One region of the Paenibacillus sp. FSL H7-0442 genome, then DNA from elsewhere that is predicted to be linked to it. Evidence: a T-box and tRNA genes for the amino acid it is inferred to sense, from the RefSeq annotation. Region 1 holds a T-box; the other regions hold tRNA genes.
What was found. The T-box of region 1 lies ahead of argS (arginine--tRNA ligase). A T-box ahead of a tRNA ligase gene usually reads a tRNA of that ligase, here a tRNA-Arg.

Region 1 (5,967 bases):
CTCCCTTCGTTCGCTTTGCTTACATCCGATTCGGTGCTTTCAGACCAAGAAGTTGCAGCGCGCATGCCAGAATATCCGCAGTTTGTTCCGCCAACTGAATACGCCATTGTCCACCATCGACAATCCTTTCCTTGGCGTAAAACCGGTTAAACGCCTGGGCCGTATCCAATGCAAATCTCGCAATTACCGAAGGCTCTAGTTGGCGAGCCGCACGTATCAGTTGCCCGTGATAGCGACCCAATTGCTTAAGCAGCGCCCAACCTGCGTCACCCAATATTTCATCCGATACGTCATTTAAATCACGAGAATGGCTATCTTGGACAAGGTCATTGTAGCTAGGGTTAGTGTTAACATCAACATCGGCGCGAGCGTGAGCTTTCTCCAGAAGGCTGCGTATGCGCGCATGAGTATACTGCACATAAGGCCCGGTCTCGCCTTCAAAGGTCAGCGCCTCCTCCAACGAAAAGTCCACTTCATTCAGCCGGTTGTTTTTTAAATCACCAAAAATAATCGCCCCAATTCCAACGTTCTCCGCTATTGCCTGTTGTTCCTGTAAACCAGGGTTCTTCTGAGTAATGATGCCTTGAGCACGCGCTACAGCTTCATCCAGCACCTCCTCCAGCTTCACAACCTTGCCACGTCTTGTGGACATTTTCTTACCCGCAAACCGCATTAATCCAAACGGCACATGCTCACATTGCTCCGCCCATGCCTCCCCTGCATGCTTCAGCACCGCAAACACCTGCTGGAAATGCAACTTCTGTTCTCCACCAACGACGTACAGCAACCGATCAGCCTTCATCACTTCATGACGATAAATCGCTGTTGCCAGATCACGTGTCGGATAAATGGTGGTTCCATCCTTTTTCAGAATAAGACACGGAGGCAGTTCCTCGTCTTCCAGGCGAACTACGAGCGCCCCATCACTTTCCTCCAACAATCCTTTTGCTCTTAATTGATCAATAACTGCCTGCATCTTATCATTGTAAAAACTTTCTCCCAGCACATGGTCAAATGTAATGTTTAGACGCTGGTACATACGATCAAATTCACCCAGACTGATTTCAACAAAAAACTCCCATAGTTGTTGAGCCTCAGCATCCCCATGTTCCAAACGTCGGAACCACTCGCGCCCTTCATCCTCCAAAGTCGGATCATGCTCGGCTTCCTGATGAAAACGCACATATAGCTTTAGCGATTCACCAATCGGATCATGTTGTAACTGCTCCTCATTTCCCCATCTTTTATAGGCCGCAATTTGCTTACCAAACTGTGTTCCCCAATCCCCAAGATGATTCACACTAATAGGTACATAACCTGTTTCACCAAGTATGCGATACAAGGTAGCACCGATAACCGTAGAGCGAAGATGACCGATACCAAACGGTTTGGCAATATTAGGCGAGGACATATCAATAACTACCCGCTGCCCGTTCCCGATATTAGGCCTGAGGAAATCAGCCTTGCTCAATTCAGCAAGCATAAGCGGAATATGAACCGATCGATCCAAGGTTATGTTTACATAGGCACCCGATGCTGAAGCGGTTAAACCTTCTTTATGGCCTACTAGTTCCGCCAATTCCAGTGCAATGTGCTGCGGAGACTTTCGAAACTTTTTAGCCAGCACAAAACACGGAAACGCCATATCTCCCCATTCAGGCTGCGGAGGCACCTCAAATAAAGATAAAATTTCTTTCTCCTCCAAGCCCGTATGGGCTAATATCGCTTGAGCAGCAATCCTCATTAACATGATGATCTCTCTCCTTCTTTTTATAGAATCTAACAAAAAAAGCCCCCGCCTCTTGAAATCATTCAAGAGACGAGAACTTCAATATCCCGCGGTACCACTCTTCGTAAATCGGTTGTGCAGCTAAAGCTAACTACACAAATCGCGATTTCACTCCAATGACTAATAACGGTGTCTGCCGGGCTGATCTACTAGAAGTTCTGCTCGTTGGATCAATCGTCTCCCGGGTGCGCTTCACATCGGATCTCATACCGGCTTCCACCTCTTCCGGCTCGCTGTAATGATATGGCTTCGCTGCTACTCTCCCGTTCCATGACGTTAATTCCAATCATTATACAAACCTATTCAGTAGAAAGCAACCTTTTATTTCCTCTTCAGGCACTAGTTCCATATATGTAATTACACTGCCACCAATTGGCGGCAGGCCTGAACGCAACGACGGCAGGCTTCTGCACAATGTTTGCAATGATCATGGGAATGCTTGCTGCATTCAGCAGCACATACCTCACAGGCCTTGGCGCACAGCTCACAGATTTGCTCGGCAAAATCCGTTCCACGCTGCAGCATTTGGGCAGCAAATCCACATATTTCTGCACATTCCCTACTCACTCGAATACATTCACGCAGCATAGCTAAATCATATTCCTTCAAACTCGCTACGTAACATACATTGCAAGCGTTCATACATTCCAGGCAAGCATCCACGCATTGTTGGTATGAATGATTCATATTACATTACCTCCCAGTTGTTGACCCTGCTGTACTATTACCCGCTGTCCCTTGAGGTTAATCATTTGATGTGCGCGCTTTCAATAATAAAACAAAACAATATAATCCCGACTTATGTAAGGAAGTGTACTATATTCCAGTGTGCAAATGCAAGGATATTAATCACATAGATTTTTAGCCCCTGTTTCTGACTTGCATACGCTCAGTCATTGCTCTATTGTAAAAAGTGTATGTCTAACCACCGATCAAGGAGTGAACATTTTAATGAATATGTCTTCTGTAGAGGAACACCGTCAGGAATCCCCCCAACAAGTGAATTGCATGGTCGTGACTGTCTCGGACACACGCACCGTGGAAACAGATACTGGGGGACGACTGCTCATGGATCTACTAGAAACCAATGGATATACAGTTGTTCGATATGTCATCGTCAAGGATGACTACGAAGGTATTCAGCAGTTAGTATCCGAAGCAGCGGCACAGGATGACATCGAGGCTGTTCTTTTGACAGGTGGTACCGGTATTTCTCCACGTGATACTACATATGAAGCTGTCTCTTCTCTACTGGATAAGGAACTACCTGGCTTTGGGGAAATCTTCCGTTATTTAAGCTTTGCTGAGGACATTGGTTCAGCAGCTATCTTAAGCCGGGCTGTAGCTGGCACTGTGGGCCAGACAGCTGTATTTTCTATGCCTGGCTCACGCGGAGCCGTTCGTTTGGCAATGGAACGCATTATTGTCCCTGAGCTACGACATGTGATGAGAGAAATTTATAAATAAGCTCCTATTTCCTACATGCTCCAACACAAAGAGGCACCCCATGCATTCATGAGGTGCCTCTTCCAACTATTCTTTTTCTTCAACTTCGGGCTGCATATAGCTGTCGATCAGCTTTTGCTTTAGCTCCCATACCTTCTCGCTCAGATTTACACGATAAATTTCAGGGTTCAGCTTCCGCAAATATTCTGGCCAGAACAGTTTCAACTGTGAAGTATGGTAGGCACGAATTTCATCCAGCTCGGGAAGCTCATATACCTTCTGTCCATTTATAAAAATAGGCTCAAGCATCGGCACGGCTTCGTAATTTTCTACATACTTCTTCATATACGGATGCAAAGGGTTAAACAGCTTCAGGCGCTTACCATTACGCGGACGCTCTTCATCCGGAAAAGAAATATAATCGGCTACAGCTCTCCCTTTCTTCTTATCCACAATGCGATATACATCCTTTTTGCCTGGTGTGGATACTTTTTCTGGATTCCCCGAGATCTTGATCGTCGGCAACATTTCGCCATCCACTTCACGTTCAACCAGCTTGTATACCCCGCCAAGCGATGGTTGATCTGAAGCCGTAATAAGCTGTGTTCCTACACCCCATACATCAATACGTGCCCCTTGGGCTTTCAGGTTAAAAATCGTATTTTCATCCAAATCATTGGAAGCTACAATTTGTACGTAATCTAATCCTTCAGCATCGAGCATTTCTCGTGCCTGAATGGATAGATAAGCCAAGTCACCGCTATCCAGACGGATTGCATTCATACGCTTGCCCTGACTCTCCAGCATTTTTGCTGTCCGAATCGCATGAGGAACCCCGCTTTCCAGCGTGTCAAAGGTGTCTACCAGCAGTGTAACCTGATCTGGCAATACCTTCGCATACACGTCAAACGCCTCCTGCTCCGTCATAAAGGTCTGCACCCATGAATGTGCATGTGTCCCCTTCGTCGGGATTCCAAAATGTTCGCCTGCCAGCATATTAGAAGTCGCGTCAAAACCAGCCACATAAGCTGCTCGTGCTCCCCAAATCGCTGCATCTGCTTCCTGCGCACGCCGTGTTCCAAATTCGAGCAGTGTATCATCACTTGCCACCTGCTTGATGCGCGATGCCTTTGTCGCAATAAGTGTCTGATAGTTCATAAAATTCAGCAATGCCGTTTCGACAAGCTGCGTTTCCATAATCGTTCCTTCAACACGGACCAGAGGCTCGTTGGGAAAAACAAGGGCCCCTTCTTTCATCGAATGGACCGTTCCACCAAACTTAAACTGGCGAAGCGCCTCCATGAACATGGGATCGTACTTCTCCTCCTGTTCAGACAGGTAGCGAATGTCCTCTTCTGTAAACCGCAAATTTGCAATATAATTCACAATGCGTTCCAGACCCGCGAACACGGCATATCCATTACCAAAAGGGAGTTTACGAAAATACGCCTCGAACACAGCTTTACGCTGGTGACTTCCGTTCACCCAGTGGGCGTACATCATATTAATCTGATATTTATCTGTATGTAATGCGAGGCTCGTTGACTGCATTGTAATCATCCTCTCTGACTGTCTCCAGGTTTGTGGCGCTACCGCCTCATCTGCCCAGATTCAGCAATATCCGGCTCCATTTTGTTATCGGACATTGGTACACAATCGTTAAGTTATTTTACTTCTTCTGGCGTAAAACCGTATCCTCAGCCGATCGTACCGCGGCTCCAAGACTTCCCTCAAAATGACCCAAAGCCCAATCATGTCCAGCTTGATTAAAGCTCGCCACAGCGTCCTTGTATACAGTAATAGCAAAACCTTTGTTATAAGCATCTACAGCCGTATGCAGTACACATATATCCGTACACACACCAATCAGATGAACTTCCACAATACCACGTTCACGCAGCCTGAGTTCCAGATCTGTGCCCGCAAAAGCACTGTACCGTGTTTTATCCAACCAGTAGATAAGATCACTTTGTTGCTCATAGAGGCTATGGAGCTTGCCATACAAATGTCGTCCGTTGGTTCCACGTATATTATGTGGAGGAAACAGCTTGCTCTCCGGGTGATAAAGGTCGTTCTCCTCATGCAAATCCACAGCCATGACGACAAAGTCCCCTTGATCTACATATGCCTGCGTAATTGCTGCGATCCGTTCATCCAACTCAATCGCAGGTTGTCCTACAGGCAAACTACCGTCCACAAAATCTTTCGTGTAATCAATCACAATTAGTGCTTGCATCGTACGGTCAGCTCCTTATCCTCAAAGTGAAATTGTACGTTCTATGCGTGACCTATTACATTAGACGTTACGTGTAGATAGATAAACGCGGTACTCTGTCACTAAAACGGTACAACTGTGCCGGTCTTTGTGAATACTGGTTGGAACTGAGCGGTTTGCCGTTCTCATCACGCACCTCTTCCAGAATTCCCTGTCTGCTACGAGTCGATGTTATTTTGCGAATAAAGTTTGGCTCTTCGAAGTCCGGTACGACACTCTGTATCACCTGATATAATTCACCCAGTGTAAAATGTAGCGGTAAAAACTGTTTGGCGATCGTCGTCTGAAGCATCTGCAACTGAATTTTGCGATAAGCATCTACTATGATATCCCGGTGATCGAATGCCAGCTCCAATTCCTCCAACGCTTCGCGGATTGTGAATAGCCCCACCTCGGAAGCATCATCGGCCGCCTGACGCTGTTCCAACATCCATTCTTCTACCAGCGCAAAAAATGC
Region 2 (5,967 bases), 2.2 Mb from region 1:
ACCTTTTGAAAGCTGCTCAAATTGTCGTTTTGCCTCATCATTGAATGTTTGTTTCTTACGTTGCACCTTTGCCACTAATTGATCTAAAAAGTGCTGTGCCTCATCTTGCGTCTCTGCTTGTATAAAGGATTCATGCAGCTCTGCTATTGTTACCTTTTGCTGCTTCACAACAGGCTTCATATCTGTATATTGCTGTAACTGATTATAGATTCCCACCGCATCAAAAATACGGAAATGAGATTTTTCAATCTCTGGACATAAACGAGTAGCACGCCCTAACATTTGATCGTATAGAATACGTGACTTTATACGGCGTAAGAAAACAATGTTTGTAATCTTCGGTACATCAATACCTGTCGTTAGTAAATCGACTGTTACGACGATATTTGGTAAGCGTTCATTTTTGAAACGTTTAATCATTTCATTTGGTTGATAAATCGAACCTGTAATTTTAACAATTGCATCATCTGATACATCATCACCGTTTTCTGCAAATGCTTCCTTTAGTAAACGAACGATTAAATCAGCGTGTTGATCTGTTGCTGCAAAAATTAATGTTTTTTCTTCGCTTTCTGGATCAATATAATCAATTAATTTTGTTAAAACTGCCCGGTTAAAGCCTTCTGTAATCACTCGTTTGTTAAAATGCTCTACTTCAAATTTCAGTTCATCCTCTAGCTGCTCTAAAATGATTTCGCCTTCTTCTGGATCATAAACCTCTACTTCTTCGCCTTTTTCAAACGAAATACCATGCTGTTGTAATTCCGTTTCGAATAAATAAGGTGGCTCATGGTCGACTAAATAGCCATCTAAAACCGCTTCTGTATAAGAATATTTATAAATCGGTGAACCAAAAATTTCTGTCGTATGAAGTGCTGGTGTAGCTGTCAGACCAAGAACTGCCGCATCGAAATAATCAATAACTCTACGGTATTGACTTACATAATCATTTTGATCTCGGAATAGTAGCTCATCATCTGTCATTTCTCGGTCACTTGTATAACCTCGGTGTGCTTCATCGACAATAATAAAATCATATTGTCCAACAGAAGGTAATTGCTCTTGATCGCTATAGAATAAGCGTCTTACCATGCCTTGAACTGTTGCAATTTGCAACTTTGTTTCCACATCTGGTGTCATATCTTCAAGTGATTTCACATCATAAATCGATGAAAACGGTAAACCATTTTCCATCTTAGAATCTTTTAAAGCATCTGCCGTTTGTTGACCTAGTGAATTACGATCGACTAAAAATAATATTCGACGACATTTCTTCGCTTTAATTAAACGATACATAAGAGCGATTGCTGTACGGGTTTTCCCTGTACCTGTTGCCATTGCAACAAGCATTTTTCTAGCTTCTTGCATTAATGCTTCTTCTGCTGCTAATACTGCTTTTTGTTGGTAGTCACGTAAACCAAACTTCGTAATATCCTCGTTTTTTAAGCTTTCATTTGCTTGTCTATCATCCACGTCTAATAGCATCTTTAAATCTGATGGTGAGTGCCAACCTTCTAAAGCATGGGATCGCTTCGTTTGATTACGTGCATCCCAAAACCAAATACCCGATTGATCTTCAAGCTGTCTTAAATACGGTCTACCATTAGAAGCAAAAATAAACGGCACTTTATATTCTCCATTTGATGGCAATAATTCAATACCTTCTATTGCTTGTACTTCACGTGCATATACTTTTGCTTGGCTTTCAAGTGCTGATGGAATATCACGATGCTTTGCTTTTGCTTCGACAATACCGACCAATTTCAGCCCAATGAATAAAGCATAATCCGCATATTTCGAACCAACTTTCCATTCTGCTATCGCCATATTTTTATTTTTTTCGGGCATCGTTTTATGTTTCTTTTGATTATATTTTTCTGTATCAACAAGCCAGTCAGCTGCACGTAATTTATCATCAATTAAAATACGTGTTTGAGCTTCTGATAAACGATGCTTTTGAATATGTAGCTTTGATTTTTCTTTACGTCTTACACGTACATCTTTTGTAATTTCATCCTTTGTAATTGTATCAAGCTGCGTTAGAAGTTCTTTTTCCTTTTTAGCAATTTCTTCTTCTAAAGCTTGCACCTTCAATTGAAGCTCCTTAGAACTCTCTTCTCTTTCTGGCTCTCTATATGTAGGTGCGACAAATTCCCAATCAATATATACTTCCATAAACCAAATCGAGATTTGATACGCCAATGCTAGTAACTGTTTTGCTTCTTCTGTCGTACCATAGGATGCTTCATGAGAAGCGGTATTCCCTTTTCTGCGTAACGTGTGGAATATATCTAACATTTCTGGCTCTGCTAATCCTTCTTTTTTCATTGTATTTAAACGGTCTACTTGCCTTGTATCATACGCTTCACGAATGTTATCAGATGCTAAAACAGCTTTTGCAATTGATTCACCTAATAAACGTAATTTCATAATGGAAGTATGCGGATCATTATATAAATTATGCTCGGCACTTTCTCCAAGCTTCGCTAATACTTCCCATTCTCCTTTAAAAAAAGAAAAGTTACTCATTATCATCATCCACCACTTTTCTAAGTATTTGATTTAATTGTACTATAATAGGAATTATTGGACTAGGAGAACAAACATTTCAATAAAGCTTATCGTTTCGAAGTTTTAGTCGTGGTATGTGTTCAGAGCGAGTCTGTAAAATATATTGCGTCAATCTGGATGCCACCCACTTCAAGGGCAAACAAGACGGGGCCATGATCAACAAGGCCGCCTACATGGTCATTGGCATCGATTTGGACGGAAACAAGGATGTGCTAGGCATGTGGATTGGTGAGAATGAGCCCTCAGTTCTGGCTGAGTGTGCTGAATGACTCAAGAATCGTGGAGTTCAAGACATTCTCATTATCTGCGTGGATAACTTGTTCGGGTTTCTCTCAGGCAATTGCAGTCTGCTATCCTAAACTGAAATCCAAAAGTGTGTCATTCACCAAATCCGTAGCTCCACTCGGTAGTTTCGTACAAGAATATTAAGAAAGTAACTGCCGACTTAAAGCCCATTTACAAGACAGCTACCGAAGAAGGCGCCATACTTGAACTCGACCGTTTTGAGGAGGTCTGTGGAGCCAAATATCCCCTTATAATCCGTTCTTGACGAACTATTGGGATGAGCTCGCTACCTTTTTTTTAAATACCCGCTAGAGATTCGCAGACTCATCTACACCACCAATAGGATTGAGCGTTACCATCGACGTCACTCGAAAATGGACAGGTCGTGTCCAAAACTGAGGCCAAATGTTGCTCCAGATGTCGGTCTTTTTCCCCGATCGGGTCGGTCAACACTTGCGATAAATCGCTACTTCCCCCTCGGGGGAATCTGTGCCTAAAAGAGTTTTCACAAAATTTTTGACAGACCCTCCTTTTCAGAGGAACTGTCCCACTTAGCTTGACAATCCGTAATATAAAAAAAAGGGATTCTGCATCAGTGACCGAAGCCCTGACCGAAGCCCTAATTTCTCACAAATCCATTATATCAACGGTTTGTGACTGATTAAATTACGTCCCAGGAGGGATTCGAACCCCCGACCGACGGCTTAGAAGGCCGTTGCTCTATCCAGCTGAGCTACTGGGACAAGATGGTGATCAATAAAACTTTATGTATTCAGCGCATTGATTATTATATCACATTTCGAGCAACTGTCAAAAGCATTTTTTTCATGATGTAGGGAAGCTGGCTGCAAAGGAATCATTTGGACGCTAACGGGGTATTATGTACAAAGAACCATGCATAAAGGAGGGGTTAATCCGTGAGAGGTCTTTTGTCGTCACTTTGTTATTTCAGCATTTTCTTCGCACCTTTTCTAGTGCCTGTCATTGTGTGGATTGCAGTACGGGACGAATATGTTCAGGGACATGCAAAAAAAGCTATTTTATCGCATATTTTCCCCATTATTGCGGCGATTCCGCTAGTGTATTTTATTATAACGGCGAATCATGCAGGTTCAGTGATCGGGTTTGTACTGCTATTCGTAGTGGTCTATCTCGGGGTTTTTGTGTATAACATCTACAAAGGAATTATGACGCTGCGTGAAGCGGCTTAGTTCAAAAGAAGCCTCCTATATTCCGCAAATTTGGCGGGATACAGAGGCTTCTTTAGGGTTATTTTTGATGAGTTGCTGTTGCTATTTAGTTCAATGGCTATGGCTACTTATTTATTCCCAAAGCGTTTAGGGCTTCTACGTACCTCATGTCTTACGTTTTTCTCCAGCACTTCTTCTGCAAACTCATTGTTATGAATATAACTGCTGCCTTTATTTTTCTTATAATTCGCTTTGCCGTCTATGATTTCCCCCTCCTTTCACGCTGATCCGGCGATGGCGCCGGGGCCCAAATCAACAAAAGCCGAGGCATAGCACACCATATCCTCATGCCCCGAACTCCTTGGCGAACTCTGTACTGAGTTGCCCATACGAGAGCAATTCTTTTTTGAACTTCTCTCGCTCCTCACCAGCAGTAATGTGTGTAGAATCGGTAAAAGCCTTGTCTGTCACTTCCTCAAATGCCGAATGCAGGTTATTGTCGTACCAATCCAGCTCCAGATCGGCGTCATTGCGGATGATCCGTACCATGTCGTAGTCATGCTGACCATCCGTCTGATCCTTGGCCGTGATATAGACCAGCAGTTCCGGGTCATCCGCGGCACCAGGCCGCACCTCTACCTCAGCGCAACGCACTCCGTCAAGTTCAGTGAAGCGGCGGATTTTGGCATCCTTGATGTAGTACATGGTCTTCCTCCTTCCTTGCGAGTAGACGGGTTGCCCCATCAGTAGTTTTCGGAACGGACAGACATTTTATGCTTCTTTTCGGCATATATACTGTTGAACTGGGGATTTAGTTTTTGATTCATTCCAACACTGGATGAACACGATAAAGAGAGGATGAACAGACATGTGCGGAATTACAGGTTTCATACAGTGGAACGGAGACTTAATGCATCAATCTGAGCTGCTGCTGAATATGACACAAACGCTCTCCGATCGCGGACCAGATGCTGCGGGTACCTGGATATCCAATCCGTGTGCCTTCGGACACCGAAGACTGAGCGTTATGGACCCGGAAAATGGCGCTCAACCCATGATCCGGCAGCTGGAGGATATCACTTATACGATTGTATATAACGGGGAAATATATAACGCGCCTGAGCTGAAAAAAGAGCTGCAACAGCGCGGGCATTTTTTCCGTACACAATGCGACACGGAGGTGCTGCTCGAATCCTATATCGAATGGGGCCCCGAATGTGTGGATCGGTTAAACGGCATTTTTGCGTTTGCAGTCTGGGATAGTGAGCGGGAGCAGGTATTTCTGGCACGGGATCGGCTGGGAGTGAAGCCGCTATTTTATAGCCAGACCGAAGAAGTATTCGTATTTGGCTCAGAACCCAAAGCACTGCTTCAGCATCCAGCGGTAGAAGCAGCAGTGGACGCCGAGGGATTGGCTGAAATTTTTATCATCGGGCCTGCACGTACCCCCGGACACGGCGTCTATTCGTCTATGAAGGAGCTACGCCCCGGGCATACGCTAACTTACAGCCGCGACGGCGTGCGCATTCAAGCCTACTGGACACTGGAAAGCATTGCGCATGAGGATAACACCGAAGAAACGGCGCTTAAGGTACGAGAACTGTTGCTGGATACGGCGGAGCGGCAGCTCATTTCGGATGTTCCGGTGTGCACCTTATTGTCTGGCGGGTTGGATTCAAGCGCTCTATCCGCATTAGCTGTCGATTATTACAAACGTACCGGGCAGGGACAAGTTCATACGTATTCGGTCGATTATGTGGATAACGACAAGCATTTTAAAGCCCATGCGTTTCAACCCGGAGCCGATGCCCCCTGGATTCAGCGGATGGTGGATGAATTAGGGACAAATCATCACTGGATTGAATTCGATACGCCAGAAGTTGTAGCAGCTCTGAACAACTCCACGCTAACGCGGGATTTA
Region 3 (5,967 bases), 2.2 Mb from region 1:
CTCTGCCGAGACCTTCTCATATTTAACCATGTTTCGTATGTATGTGCAAATATACGGTAGTGACTTATGTAAAACAAGAAAACGCGACTCACAGCACTTTCCATAAACGACTAAAATTTGGGTTATCAAAGGTAAAAATAAGGCACGTAACTTTCACTACGTGCCTTATCCCTATCTAATTACTACGTTTCAGCTTGTTACAGCATACTCCGTATATTTTATCGTCTGAATTACTCAGCAGCTTCAACTGGCGCTTCTACTTCTTTGCTGTTTTCCACCAACAAAGCAATGGTTTTGCGCAGTGAAATTTCTTCTTTCAGGTTAGCGAACGAGCCGTTACCTTCCAGAATGCTACGGATTTCTTCAACTGAACGTTTGTAAGCTTCAGCCATGTTTTTCAGTTCTTCATCAATTTCCGCTTCGGAAACTTCGATGTTTTCTGCTTTAGCCACTTGCTCCAGCACGAGGTTGTTACGTACGCGCTTCTCAGCATCAGCTTTCATTTGCTCTTCCAGGTCTTCCTTGCTTTGACCAGAGAATCCAAGGAACATTTCAAGGTTCATACCTTGGCTACGCAAACGGTTGTCGAAATCGCGAACCATGTTTTGCACTTCGCTCTTCACCATTGCTTCAGGAATGTCGATTGTTGCATTCTCAGCAACCTTCTCCACTACAGCACCCTCGCGAGCTGCTTTAGCTTCGTTTTCCTTACGATCCAACAATTGCTTTTTCAAGTCTTCCTTGAATTCAGCCAGTGTGTCAAATTCGCTTACATCTTTAGCAAATTCATCGTCCAGCTCAGGAAGAACTTTGCGTTTCAGTTCGTGAACTTTCACTTTGAATACCGCTTGTTTGCCAGCGAGGTCAGCAGAATGGTAGTTCTCAGGGAACGTTACTTCAACGTCCTTGGAATCGCCAGTGTGCAAACCAACCACTTGCTCTTCAAAACCAGGGATGAATGTGTTAGATCCCAGTTCCAAAGAATACTTCTCAGCTTGTCCGCCTTCGAATGGTACACCGTCCACGGAACCGTCGAAGTCAATAATAGCTGTATCACCGGATTGAGCAGCATCTTCATCAACGACAACCAGTTCAGCATGACGTTGTTGCAGGCGCTCCAGTTCTTGAGCCAGTTCTTCGTCGCTTACTTCGAGTTTGCTTACAGGCACTTCTACGCCTTTGTAATCGCCCAAAGTCACTTCAGGTTTAACAGTAACCTTTGCTTTGAACTTGAAAGATTCGCCTTTAGCAAATTGATCAATTTCAACGTCAGGGCTGTCAACCGGGAAGATGTCCGTTTGCTCTACAGCTTGGCTGTAAGCTTCTGGCAACAGGATGTCAATTGCATCTTGGTACAGACTTTCAATACCATAGCGTTTTTCAAAGATAGGACGTGGTACTTTACCTTTACGGAATCCAGGTACACTTACTTGTTTTGCCACTTTATTAAAAGCTTTGTCGAGTGCAGCGGCTACACGATCCGCGTCAACCTCAACTTCAAGAACCCCAAGGTTCTTCTCTATTTTCTCCCAAGTTGCTTTCATTTTATGCTTTCCCCTCCAACAAAATCTTCACTTAGTTTTCATTACAATCAACGCACACAAAATAACCACTATAGTATATCTAACATTACTGTCTTTTTCAAGAGCAGCCCTTTGAATGCTTCACAGGTAAACGTTTCCGGTCACTAAGGAGTGTGCATTCCCGCCGCTACGAATAGTCGCATCGACCGATACGCCTGCTCAAAACGGAAGCGCAACGCATCTGTAATGCCATATATAGCACGGGTTTCTTCCTCATTATTATTACCGTTCAAACTTTCCGAAACGGTCTGATGGAGTGCTGCAGCCCAAATATCCGGCATTCCGTCCTCTTCCACCAACATGGATCTATAATCATTCGTACCGTATACTGCCATCACAAACTGTGACCACAACTCCTGTGCAAAATAGAATAGTGTAGGCTCGTGCACCTCAGTCTGATCAGCCACCCGTTCCAAAATACGCATAATCGACTCTGGAAAATCACCAGGCTGTAACGGAACCGTTTCAATGTCGATTTCCGCTTGTTCATCACCCCGTCTGATTTCTATCGTCCCTTCCATTCCGCGTCGTCGCATTGTCTGTAGAACACGGAATTGAAGTAAAGGATGGATTTCCCGGTCCATAATCCAGCGAAGCAAGGCATCGTCGATTTCTGGCAGTTCCAAATAGGACAACTGCTCCAACGCTAAAATCGTCTGTTCGGATAAGGGTTCATCCATAGCCATCCGCAACAGCTTGTTGCCGTAGCCCGCATCCTGCTCCTGCTTAAAGCGTGCATGACGGCGAGCTAACTCTACTTCACTGACCTCTTCTTCCACAGCGTCCGTTATCGCCCCGCTGTCAGCGTACTGTGGAAATGCAGCTTCCAGCCATTGTAATAGAGCGTTCCATTCATCGTATTGCTTCTGCTCCTGTCCCTGACACTGCATTAAAAAACGCAGCATCGCCATCGCCTCTCCGTAACGTTCGTTTTCAAGCATCACAGTAAGTTGGATTTGATAATAGTCCAGTGTCTTCGGAAACAATACAATATTATTTTCTTTTGTCGTCACCTTGGAGTCCTTTATTCAAGGCACCCCCTCTCCTTCACAAGCTCAAGTATTTGTAGATTATATGAGAAACAGTAGCCGAAGTCCAACCACTCGTCTTACACATATTCACCTGTATTCTAACATACCCTTTTATAAGGCAAAAAAAACTACGTCTACTCAGAATTTATGCTGTATAAAGCCTAAATAAGCGATATATGCAAAATAAGACTTGAATTTCTTTTATCCATATGATATATTAATATTCGCTTGAATTTTATGTCCCAGTAGCTCAGCTGGATAGAGCAACGGCCTTCTAAGCCGTCGGTCGGGGGTTCGAATCCCTCCTGGGACGTCATAACAAGAAGCTTCCATAATGGAGGCTTTTTTTGTTCTCATGAGATAACTCACAGGGTAACGTCGGCCCATCGGCATCGTTAGCCTATACTTCGCAGTCAACCATAGGGAGAGTATCTCTCTTGATAAATTACATCAAAAAAAAGCTTCCGCAAGGGAGCTTTTTTTGATGATAAATAATGTAGAAAGAATAGTCTGCCACGCTACTTTAGGCGCTGGTTTCAAGTCACTACTCTTTCAATAAAACGCAGATATTGCTATCATCTATCATGTTACACCATTTTGAAGTAAAGGAGGTTGGCTGACTCCCTTGACTACGAATAAACTCCAAAAGTCGCGGGAAATTCATCGTTTTGTTGCCACTTTGCTTTCTATATTAGGTACTGGATTGGGTATGTTTTATCTCGCCATTCCTTCCTATATGATTGGAGGAGCGGCTCTGATCATCACACAGGGAATTCTGATCTATTTTACATTATTTTCTCTCGGATACCTGCTTATTATTTCGGGACCGCTGGCCATTATTCTCCACATTTTAGGCATTATTTTTACAATACGATCTTTTCAAATTACAAGCAATGTGGGTAGCGCGCCGACAAGTGCATCGTTGCCTTCCAAATGGCGCATGTTGCTCAGTCTCACTGTGGGGGCTACACTTCTACTTCTTGCAGTCACAATGAAATACGTAGATATTATAGAACCTTTTACACAAACAGGTGAAAATAAACGCAACGTAGCCGCAGAATCAGAGCAATATCTGGAGCAGAAATACGGAGAGGACTTTCAAATTCAAAATATTAGCTATCATAGTATTCCCTTCACTGAATATACCATGGAGGCGATCTCTAATCGTCATCCTTCCGTCCTCTTTAACATGACCAAGCGTCCTTATGAGGATGTCCCATTTAGAGAAAAATATCTTAACGCCCTTTGGGAGAGCCAACTGGACATGAAGCTCAAACCTGTTATACAGAAGCTATACGATGATGCAGCCGCTGTTCATTCTGGGGTGCAAGAAGGGGAAACAGATAAAATGATCAAAGAATACGACGATTTTAAACTGAATCCCGAAGCGGTCGGCGATCAATATATTCGTATAATTGTATTCGAGGATCTAACTGACTCAGGATTGTCATTGGAAAAAGAACGGGTATTACAAACTGCAAAAGTTCTCAAAACAGTGTTGGCCGGAAATAAAGCCTCATTAGACATCGAATACTTCCCTTCGGCTATGAATACCAACCGAAACCTTAAGGCAATAGAACTAAACGATTATATGTTTGGTCAGGACCATTTTGATGAAAAGACCTATGAAGTCCAGATAGAAGACATTTATAAGCTTATGTCAACAAAGGATATACAAATCACATCGCTTGACCGCGTGAAGTAGCAAGGAGATTAATCAAATGAAATTAATATCTTGGAATGTAAATGGCTTAAGAGCCTGTGTGACCAAAGGGTTTTATACTTATTTAAAAGAAACGAATGCCGATATTTTTTGCGTACAGGAAACGAAGCTTCAAGAAGGGCAGATCCTCATGGAGAACATGGAGGAATACACACAATACTGGAATTATGCTGAGAAAAAAGGATATTCCGGCACGGCTATTTTCACCAAAATCAAGCCGCTCTCTGTGCATTATGGACTTGAAGAAAATGAAGAACCGGAGGGCCGAACCATCACTTTGGAATTCGAAAAATTTTATCTCGTCAATGTGTACACACCAAATACCAAACGGGACTTATCCCGACTGCCCTACAGACTGGAATGGGAAGACCGTTTTCGCAGCTACCTGCAACAACTGGATGCTTTGAAGCCTGTCATCGTGTGTGGAGACTTGAACGTAGCTCATCAGGAGATCGATCTCAAAAACGCCAAAGCTAACTACGGAAATGCCGGTTTTACGCCTGAGGAACGGGAACGCATGTCACAGCTGCTAGACGCCGGATTTATAGATACCTTCAGAACCTTTTATCCTGACCGGACGGATGTTTATTCCTGGTGGTCCTACATGCCAAAGGTGAGAGAAAGGAATATTGGCTGGCGGATCGATTACTTCCTCGTCTCGGAGAGACTTCGTTCGCTATTGATGGATGCGAACATTGATTGTCATATTACAGGCAGTGACCACTGTCCTGTGATATTGGAGTTGCAAGATATTTCAGCATAAGTCCCCTGCCCTGACACAAGGATTTATGAAACTTTAAAAAGCGGTCATGCTCTGTTATTGCAGCATGACCGCTTTAATGAATGGAGCTATGTCCCCAAATATACCTCGATACGGGAAATCAACCGCTCTCTCACATCTTGTGCCTCTTTATGATCTAATATAGCCTGTCTTATCGTCTTCTTTTCGCCACTAGCGTAATGCAGTACATACTGGGTCACTATGCATTCCGGTGGATAAGTATCCTTGCGATCCGTATTAAAATAAGTCACCTGACAGCTTCCGAGAAAACAGAAAGATAGCTCACCTGTAGCTGTGAACAGCCAGCCTGGCAGCTTGGGCTCCAGCTTCAAGGATAGGCCCCTATGATCATAGCCAAACGGCTGCCCGCCCGTCATCATCCATATCCACATATGAATAAATTCTGCCGTAGATCCGCTCAGCCTCGCGATATATCCCGTTCCATGCAAACTTGCATCAGGATTAGCACTGCTAGCAATAAAGGAGCTGTTCGGTTGGCCGGAAAAAACTCCATGATAGCTCCATTCTTATCCTCCACACCAAAGCTCGCAATTCCTTGTCCACAATTAACATAATACGCCCACAGAGGAATTCCCTGAACACCAGCAATACCGGGTAGAAAACTGGAAAAGGGCTTGGCCTGCGCAAAATTCTCAATCACAAAACGTCCTTGATCGTCAAAATAATACTGCTGCATCGTGCACCCCTTTTCTTTTTAAAACCCGTTATTCGCCATCATTTGCTTGAACCACAGCGCACTTTGTTTGGGTGTCCGTTCCTGCGTATCGTAATTGATGTGTATAATACCAAAACGTTTGCTGTATCCCCAGGCCCATTCGAAGTTATCGA
Region 4 (5,967 bases), 2.0 Mb from region 1:
ACGACGTTCGGAGTGTCCGATCACAACGTAGTCTACGCCCAGATCTTTCAGCATTCCGCCGCTAATTTCACCTGTAAATGCACCATCTTCTGCAAAGTGCAGGTTTTGTGCGCCAATTTTAATAGACGTGCCTTTTACTGCTTCAACCAGAGCAGGAAGATTCGTAAATGGTGCGCAAATCACGCTTTCCACTCCTGCAACCTCTGCTTTGCCTTTGATCTCTTCGATGAAAGTTTTAGCTTCTGGTACGGTTTTAAACATCTTCCAGTTACCCGCGATAATCGGTGTTCTCAATGGTTTCAACTCCTAACTATTAGGTGCCCTAAAGCTTTATTCACGCATAGTGCGTTTGATTATTTATCATTCAGTGCAACAACACCCGGAAGTGCTTTGCCTTCCATAAATTCCAGAGATGCGCCGCCGCCAGTGGAGATATGGTCCATCTTGTCAGCCAAGTGGAATTTTTCAGCCGCAGCCGCAGAATCACCGCCACCAATGATGGTGTATGCTTCTGTTGTTGCGCAAGCTTCCGCTACTTCACGAGTACCACCAGCGAAAGGTTCGATTTCAAATACGCCCATTGGTCCGTTCCATACAACCAGTTTGGAGTTTTTGATCACATCTGCATAGATTTTACGTGTTTTTGGTCCGATGTCCACGCCTTCCCAAGCTGCAGGAATGCCGTCGATATCCACAATATCTGTGTTCGCCGTAGCGCTGAAATCGTCAGACACAACAATATCCACCGGAAGATAGAAGTTTTTGCCGAGTTTCTTCGCTTTTTCGATAAATCCAAGAGCTACGTCCAGTTTGGATTCATCCAGCAAAGATTGACCCACTTCATAACCTTGAGCTTTGAAGAATGTATAAGTCAAACCGCCACCAATGATTACGTTATCTGCAATGTTCAGCAGGTTGTCGATCACGTCGATTTTGTCTTTTACTTTGGAACCGCCGATAATGGCTGTAAAAGGACGATCTGGATTCGACAGAGCTTTACCAATAACAGACAATTCTTTTTCCATCAGCAGGCCGGAAACAGCCGGAAGAATATGAGCGATACCTTCAGTGGAAGCATGAGCACGGTGTGCTGCGCCGAATGCGTCATTCACGAAAACGTCAGCCAATTCAGCAAATTGCTTCGCCAACTCAGGATCATTCTTTTCTTCTCCTGCATAGAAACGTACATTTTCAAGCAACAGCACGTCGCCGTTTTGCAGTTCAGCCACTTTCGCTTTAACAGCTTCGCCTACTGCTTCGTCCACTTTAACTACTGGCTTTTTCAGCAGTTCAGACAAACGTACACCAACAGGAGTCAGACGCATGGATTCAACAACCTGACCTTTTGGACGTCCAAAGTGACTCGCCAAAATAACTTTTGCACCTTTTTCAATCAGGTAATTAATCGTTGGCAAGGTTTCACGAATACGCTTGTCATCTGTAATTTTACCGTCTTCGACCGGAACGTTAAAATCTACACGAACAAACACCCGTTTTCCATTCAGTTCTATATCACGTACGCTCTTTTTATTCATCTCCATATTCCTCCGCACCCTTATAATTTTACGAAACAGGAATTTAAGGCACATTTTGATATATAAAGAGCGGAAACAATAACCTGTTTCCGCTCTATGATGTTGCTAATAAGGAAGTTCTTATTTAGCCAGTTTAGCGAAGTATTCCAACGTGCGGATCAATTGTGCAGTGTAGGACATTTCATTGTCATACCAAGCTACAGTTTTCACCAGTTGTTTGTCGCCAACAGTCAGAACTTTAGTTTGAGTTGCATCAAACAAAGAACCGAAAGTAAGACCTTTGATGTCGGAAGAAACGATTTGATCTTCAGTGTATCCATAAGTTTCAGGATCGGAAGCTTCTTTCATCGCTGCGTTGATTTCTTCAGCAGTTACGTTTTTCTCCAGAACTGTTACCAACTCAGTCAGGGAACCTGTAGGTACTGGAACACGTTGAGCCGCGCCATCCAATTTACCTTTCAACTCAGGGATAACCAAACCGATTGCTTTAGCAGCACCAGTTGTGTTAGGAATGATGTTTTCAGCTGCTGCACGAGCACGACGGAAGTCACCTTTAGCATGTGGAGCATCCAAAGTGTTTTGGTCGCCAGTGTAAGCATGAATTGTAGTCATCAAACCTTCAACGATACCAAATTTATCTTGCAGTGTTTTAGCCATAGGAGCCAGGCAGTTCGTTGTGCAAGAAGCACCAGAGATTACAGTTTCAGTTCCATCCAGAATTTCATGGTTTACGTTGTAAACGACAGTTTTCATGTCGCCAGTAGCTGGAGCGGAGATAACAACTTTTTTAGCGCCGCCTTTCAAATGTTTCTCAGCAGCTTCTTTAGTTGTGAAGAAACCTGTGCATTCCAGAACGATGTCTACACCCAGGTCTCCCCAAGGGAGTTCTTCAGGGTTGCGGTTAGCCAAAACTTTAACTTCTTTACCGTTTACTTTGAAGAAGCCATCATGTACTTCTACTTGTCCTTGGAAATTACCTTGTGTTGTATCATATTTCAACAAATGTGCCAACATTTTGGAATCTGTCAAGTCATTGATTGCTACTACTTCAATACCTTCCACGTTTTGAATCCGACGGAAAGCAAGGCGTCCAATACGTCCGAAACCATTAATACCAACTTTAACTGTCATGAGTGAGTTCCTCCCAAAGTTCGTTTAGTTTAGTTTTATATATTCAAGACAGACCCGAAAGCCTGTCAAGACAACACGATTCATAAATCCTATATTAATCATTTAAATAACGACTTACAATCTCAACAGCAGCGCCTTCGTCGGTGACTAGAATGTCTTCTTGCCCGAAACGCAGTACCGCATGAATAGCGGCCGCCTTGTTCTTGCCTCCAGCTACACCTAGAACCGTATCGGTACGCCTAATGTCCTCCAATCGGAGTCCAAGCGTCAGCATTCTGTGAACAACGACGCCATCTTCGTTAAAATAATAACCAAACGATTCGGCTACCGCCCCTTCACTGCTGATCTGGGCAAAGGTTTCGGGATCAAGTTTACGTCTATGTGCCATCGCTATGGCGTTGCCTATCCCGTGAATGATGATACGACTCTCGCGAATCAGGCTCAATATATCCTGAATGTTCGTATCTTCAAGCAAGGAGTTGTAAGCATGATTGCTGAGCAAATCCGGTACATGGAGCAGACGGTATTGAGCGCCGACCTTGCGAGCCATTGTGGAAGCAATTGTGTTGGCCTGCATTTCCATGCTTTCTCCCAAACCCCCGCGTGCCGGTACAAACCACCCACCCTTAAGGGGGCCATTAGAAGGCAATGCCAGTTGTTCCGCCACGTCTGCAATCGTCGTGCCACCTGTTACAGCGACCACATCCTCGTCGTCCATAACACTTAGCAACGCTTTTGCTCCAGCGCGCCCCAGCTCCTGCTTTGTTAACGGAGAAACATCCGAATCCCCTGGAACGACAACCACCTTCCTCAAACCATAGGCTTGACGAATCTGGTCCTCCAATTGGGACAGGCCGAACAAGTTGTTCGCAATCGGCTCCAGCTGTTCCAGCAGATCCAGTCCTGCTTTGCTCACCTTCATGCCTACACTCTCAATCTCAATTAGCCCCTGAGCTTTAAGAAGATCGGTTTCGGCGCGCAACACGCGCTCGGTCATGTTCAGTGAAGCTGCCAGTGTTCTGCGTCCAACAACATCGGACAGCATAATCTGATGCAGGATCGTGTACCTTTTTTTCAAAACATCCATGAGGTCGGGCAGAAGCTGCTTCTGTATTTCTAATATCTTTCGCATGCTTTCCACTCCCGCACACTTCTAAGTTCTGTCTCTAATGCTCTATCTCTAACTGGTCTTAAAACGTCCCGGGATAACTTTTTAAGTCCCACGTATATCTTAACCAATATTTGCTCCATATGCAAGTCTATCTGAACCTATATTTCTCAACCATTTGTCTGAATATGCGCATTTAATAAAAGCTTGCAATTCACTGCTGTATATCATATAATCATCTTTGTTTCCAATTAGCTGTTTAATTAGTTAGTTGTTTGCATTGAATCAACTATGCGCCCGTGGTCCAACGGATATGACGTAGGCCTCCGGAGCCTGAGATCGAGGTTCGATTCCTCGCGGGCGCGCCATTTTAAATGAACGCTTAAATGCTTCTATATAATGTTTTAACCAATAAGAGCGCTGAGGGCTCTTTTTTTTAATCATTAGTTTGACTTTCTTTGACTTTTTGTTTGAAATTGTTTATCATGTGGTTAATACGGTAACAGTTTATAAATAAGGGACGTGTACTCGGCATGTCCACCAAATCCACTAACGATATTTAAGGGAGGTTTTTTGACGTGAGCTATGTTCCTATGGTAGTAGAACAAAGTAACCGCGGCGAACGCGCCTATGACATTTATTCCAGACTGTTAAAGGATCGCATTATTTTGTTAGGCTCGGACGTCAATGACGTTGTAGCCAACTCTATAATTGCGCAAATGCTGTTTTTGGCTGCCGAAGATCCTGAAAAAGATATTCACTTGTATATTAACAGTCCTGGCGGTTCCATTACAGCTGGTATGGCCATTTTCGATACGATGCAATACATTAAACCTGATGTATCTACGATTTGTGTAGGTATGGCGGCTTCCATGGGCGCGTTCTTGCTGAATGCAGGCGCCAAAGGTAAACGTTTCGCTTTGCCAAACAGTGAAATTATGATTCACCAACCTCTGGGTGGTGCACAAGGCCAGGCAACGGATATCGAAATCCGCGCACGCCGCATTCTGAAAATGCGTGATAAACTGAACCGCATTCTCGCAGATCGCACAGGCCAACCACTGGAACGTATTGAAAAAGATACAGACCGTGACTACTTCATGTCTGCTGATGATGCCAAAGAATACGGTATTATTGATAAAGTGCTAACTAGCTCCTCTCCAGAAGGTGTATAAGAGAAAAAATTTGCCTCTCGATAGCTGGTAAATGAAAAAGCTGCTCCGGATGTTATTATCCGGTAGGCAGCTTTTTTGCTTTATTGTTTTTTAGAGTATAGACAGTCCAACTTACTCATTTCTACTATTAAATCTGTCCCGCAAAAGGCTTTCCGCCTTGAGGCAGCAGTTGACCGAACGAGTAGGTAAACTCCGGAATTCCATACGCGTATGGCGCATAATCATACAAATCAAACACGATTGTTACTCCACTGTTCGTCACATAAAAATTCTGATCTGCCGCCAACTCTTTAAATTTACCGAATCCTTCACCAGCCTGAAGCGCATCGATTTTTTTCTTCAAATCAGCATTGAGGAACTTTTTGTAATTTGGATTCGCCTTCAATACGTCAGACAACTGCAGCAGTTTACCATCAGCGAGCGAGAACGTATATCCTTTACGTACCGTCATTCCATGTGCGCCACCCATATACGAGTAATCCTGCATAATCACACTTAGAATACCGTCCTTGTTATAGGCAATTGCAAAATCATTTTCGAAATCATATGGTCTTTCTGTTGTAGCCTCTCCCTCAGCCACCATCTTTTTGCCTGCTGCCAATATACCCTCTGCATGCTTTTTAAGCACATGGTTAATGGCCTGCTCTGCCTCAGGATTCAGCTGGCTGCCGCTGATTTGCGGATACTTAACTTTGTAAGATACCTTCGCATTACTCGAAGCTGGAAGTGTTTGAGACGCAATTGTGATCGGGTTTAGCTGACTTTTACTTAGCGTTACTGTCTTCTGAGCTGCGTTCCATTGAGCATCTATGCCTAGATAGTCTTTCAACAGACTCATAGGAATGTATAGCTTCCCAGCGATCTGTTTGGCATCCATACTACGTGTATTGATTCCATTGACGTTGACGTAGGCATCCGAGGAAGAAGCCATAATGTAAAGTTTATTGTACCCGCTACCTACGGTATAGGTCGTTGCTTTCGCATCATAGCTTACTGGAATCCCCAAGCTGTCACGCAG

Region 2: it has a tRNA-Arg gene. The T-box ahead of argS (arginine--tRNA ligase) is inferred to sense a tRNA for this amino acid. The anticodon was not compared.
Region 3: it has a tRNA-Arg gene. The T-box ahead of argS (arginine--tRNA ligase) is inferred to sense a tRNA for this amino acid. The anticodon was not compared.
Region 4: it has a tRNA-Arg gene. The T-box ahead of argS (arginine--tRNA ligase) is inferred to sense a tRNA for this amino acid. The anticodon was not compared.

Annotation. Positions count from the first base shown of each region.
Region 1 is NZ_CP151963.1:2,196,073-2,202,039, reverse strand. Features, by position in the region: gene argS (arginine--tRNA ligase) at 20-1,750, opposite strand; T-box leader at 1,813-2,069, opposite strand; gene MHH57_RS10120 (four-helix bundle copper-binding protein) at 2,147-2,476, opposite strand; gene MHH57_RS10115 (MogA/MoaB family molybdenum cofactor biosynthesis protein) at 2,741-3,256, shown strand; gene MHH57_RS10110 (nicotinate phosphoribosyltransferase) at 3,323-4,786, opposite strand; gene MHH57_RS10105 (isochorismatase family cysteine hydrolase) at 4,905-5,471, opposite strand; gene MHH57_RS10100 (NUDIX hydrolase) at 5,539-5,967, opposite strand, start outside.
Region 2 is NZ_CP151963.1:4,424,497-4,430,463, forward strand. Features, by position in the region: gene hsdR (type I restriction-modification system endonuclease) at 1-2,535, opposite strand, end outside; gene MHH57_RS19440 (transposase) at 2,646-2,840, shown strand; tRNA gene MHH57_RS19445 (tRNA-Arg) at 3,526-3,599, opposite strand; gene MHH57_RS19450 (DUF4870 domain-containing protein) at 3,774-4,067, shown strand; gene MHH57_RS19455 (hypothetical protein) at 4,392-4,751, opposite strand; gene asnB (asparagine synthase (glutamine-hydrolyzing)) at 4,915-5,967, shown strand, end outside.
Region 3 is NZ_CP151963.1:4,361,972-4,367,938, forward strand. Features, by position in the region: gene tig (trigger factor) at 231-1,544, opposite strand; gene MHH57_RS19185 (hypothetical protein) at 1,688-2,596, opposite strand; tRNA gene MHH57_RS19190 (tRNA-Arg) at 2,854-2,927, shown strand; gene MHH57_RS19195 (hypothetical protein) at 3,240-4,319, shown strand; gene MHH57_RS19200 (exodeoxyribonuclease III) at 4,336-5,100, shown strand; gene MHH57_RS19205 (hypothetical protein) at 5,187-5,510, opposite strand; gene MHH57_RS19210 (hypothetical protein) at 5,537-5,815, opposite strand; gene MHH57_RS19215 (GH1 family beta-glucosidase) at 5,834-5,967, opposite strand, start outside.
Region 4 is NZ_CP151963.1:211,828-217,794, reverse strand. Features, by position in the region: gene tpiA (triose-phosphate isomerase) at 1-294, opposite strand, end outside; gene MHH57_RS00965 (phosphoglycerate kinase) at 354-1,535, opposite strand; gene gap (type I glyceraldehyde-3-phosphate dehydrogenase) at 1,656-2,666, opposite strand; gene MHH57_RS00955 (sugar-binding domain-containing protein) at 2,761-3,798, opposite strand; tRNA gene MHH57_RS00950 (tRNA-Arg) at 4,068-4,142, shown strand; gene clpP (ATP-dependent Clp endopeptidase proteolytic subunit ClpP) at 4,353-4,949, shown strand; gene MHH57_RS00940 (DUF4163 domain-containing protein) at 5,077-5,967, opposite strand, start outside.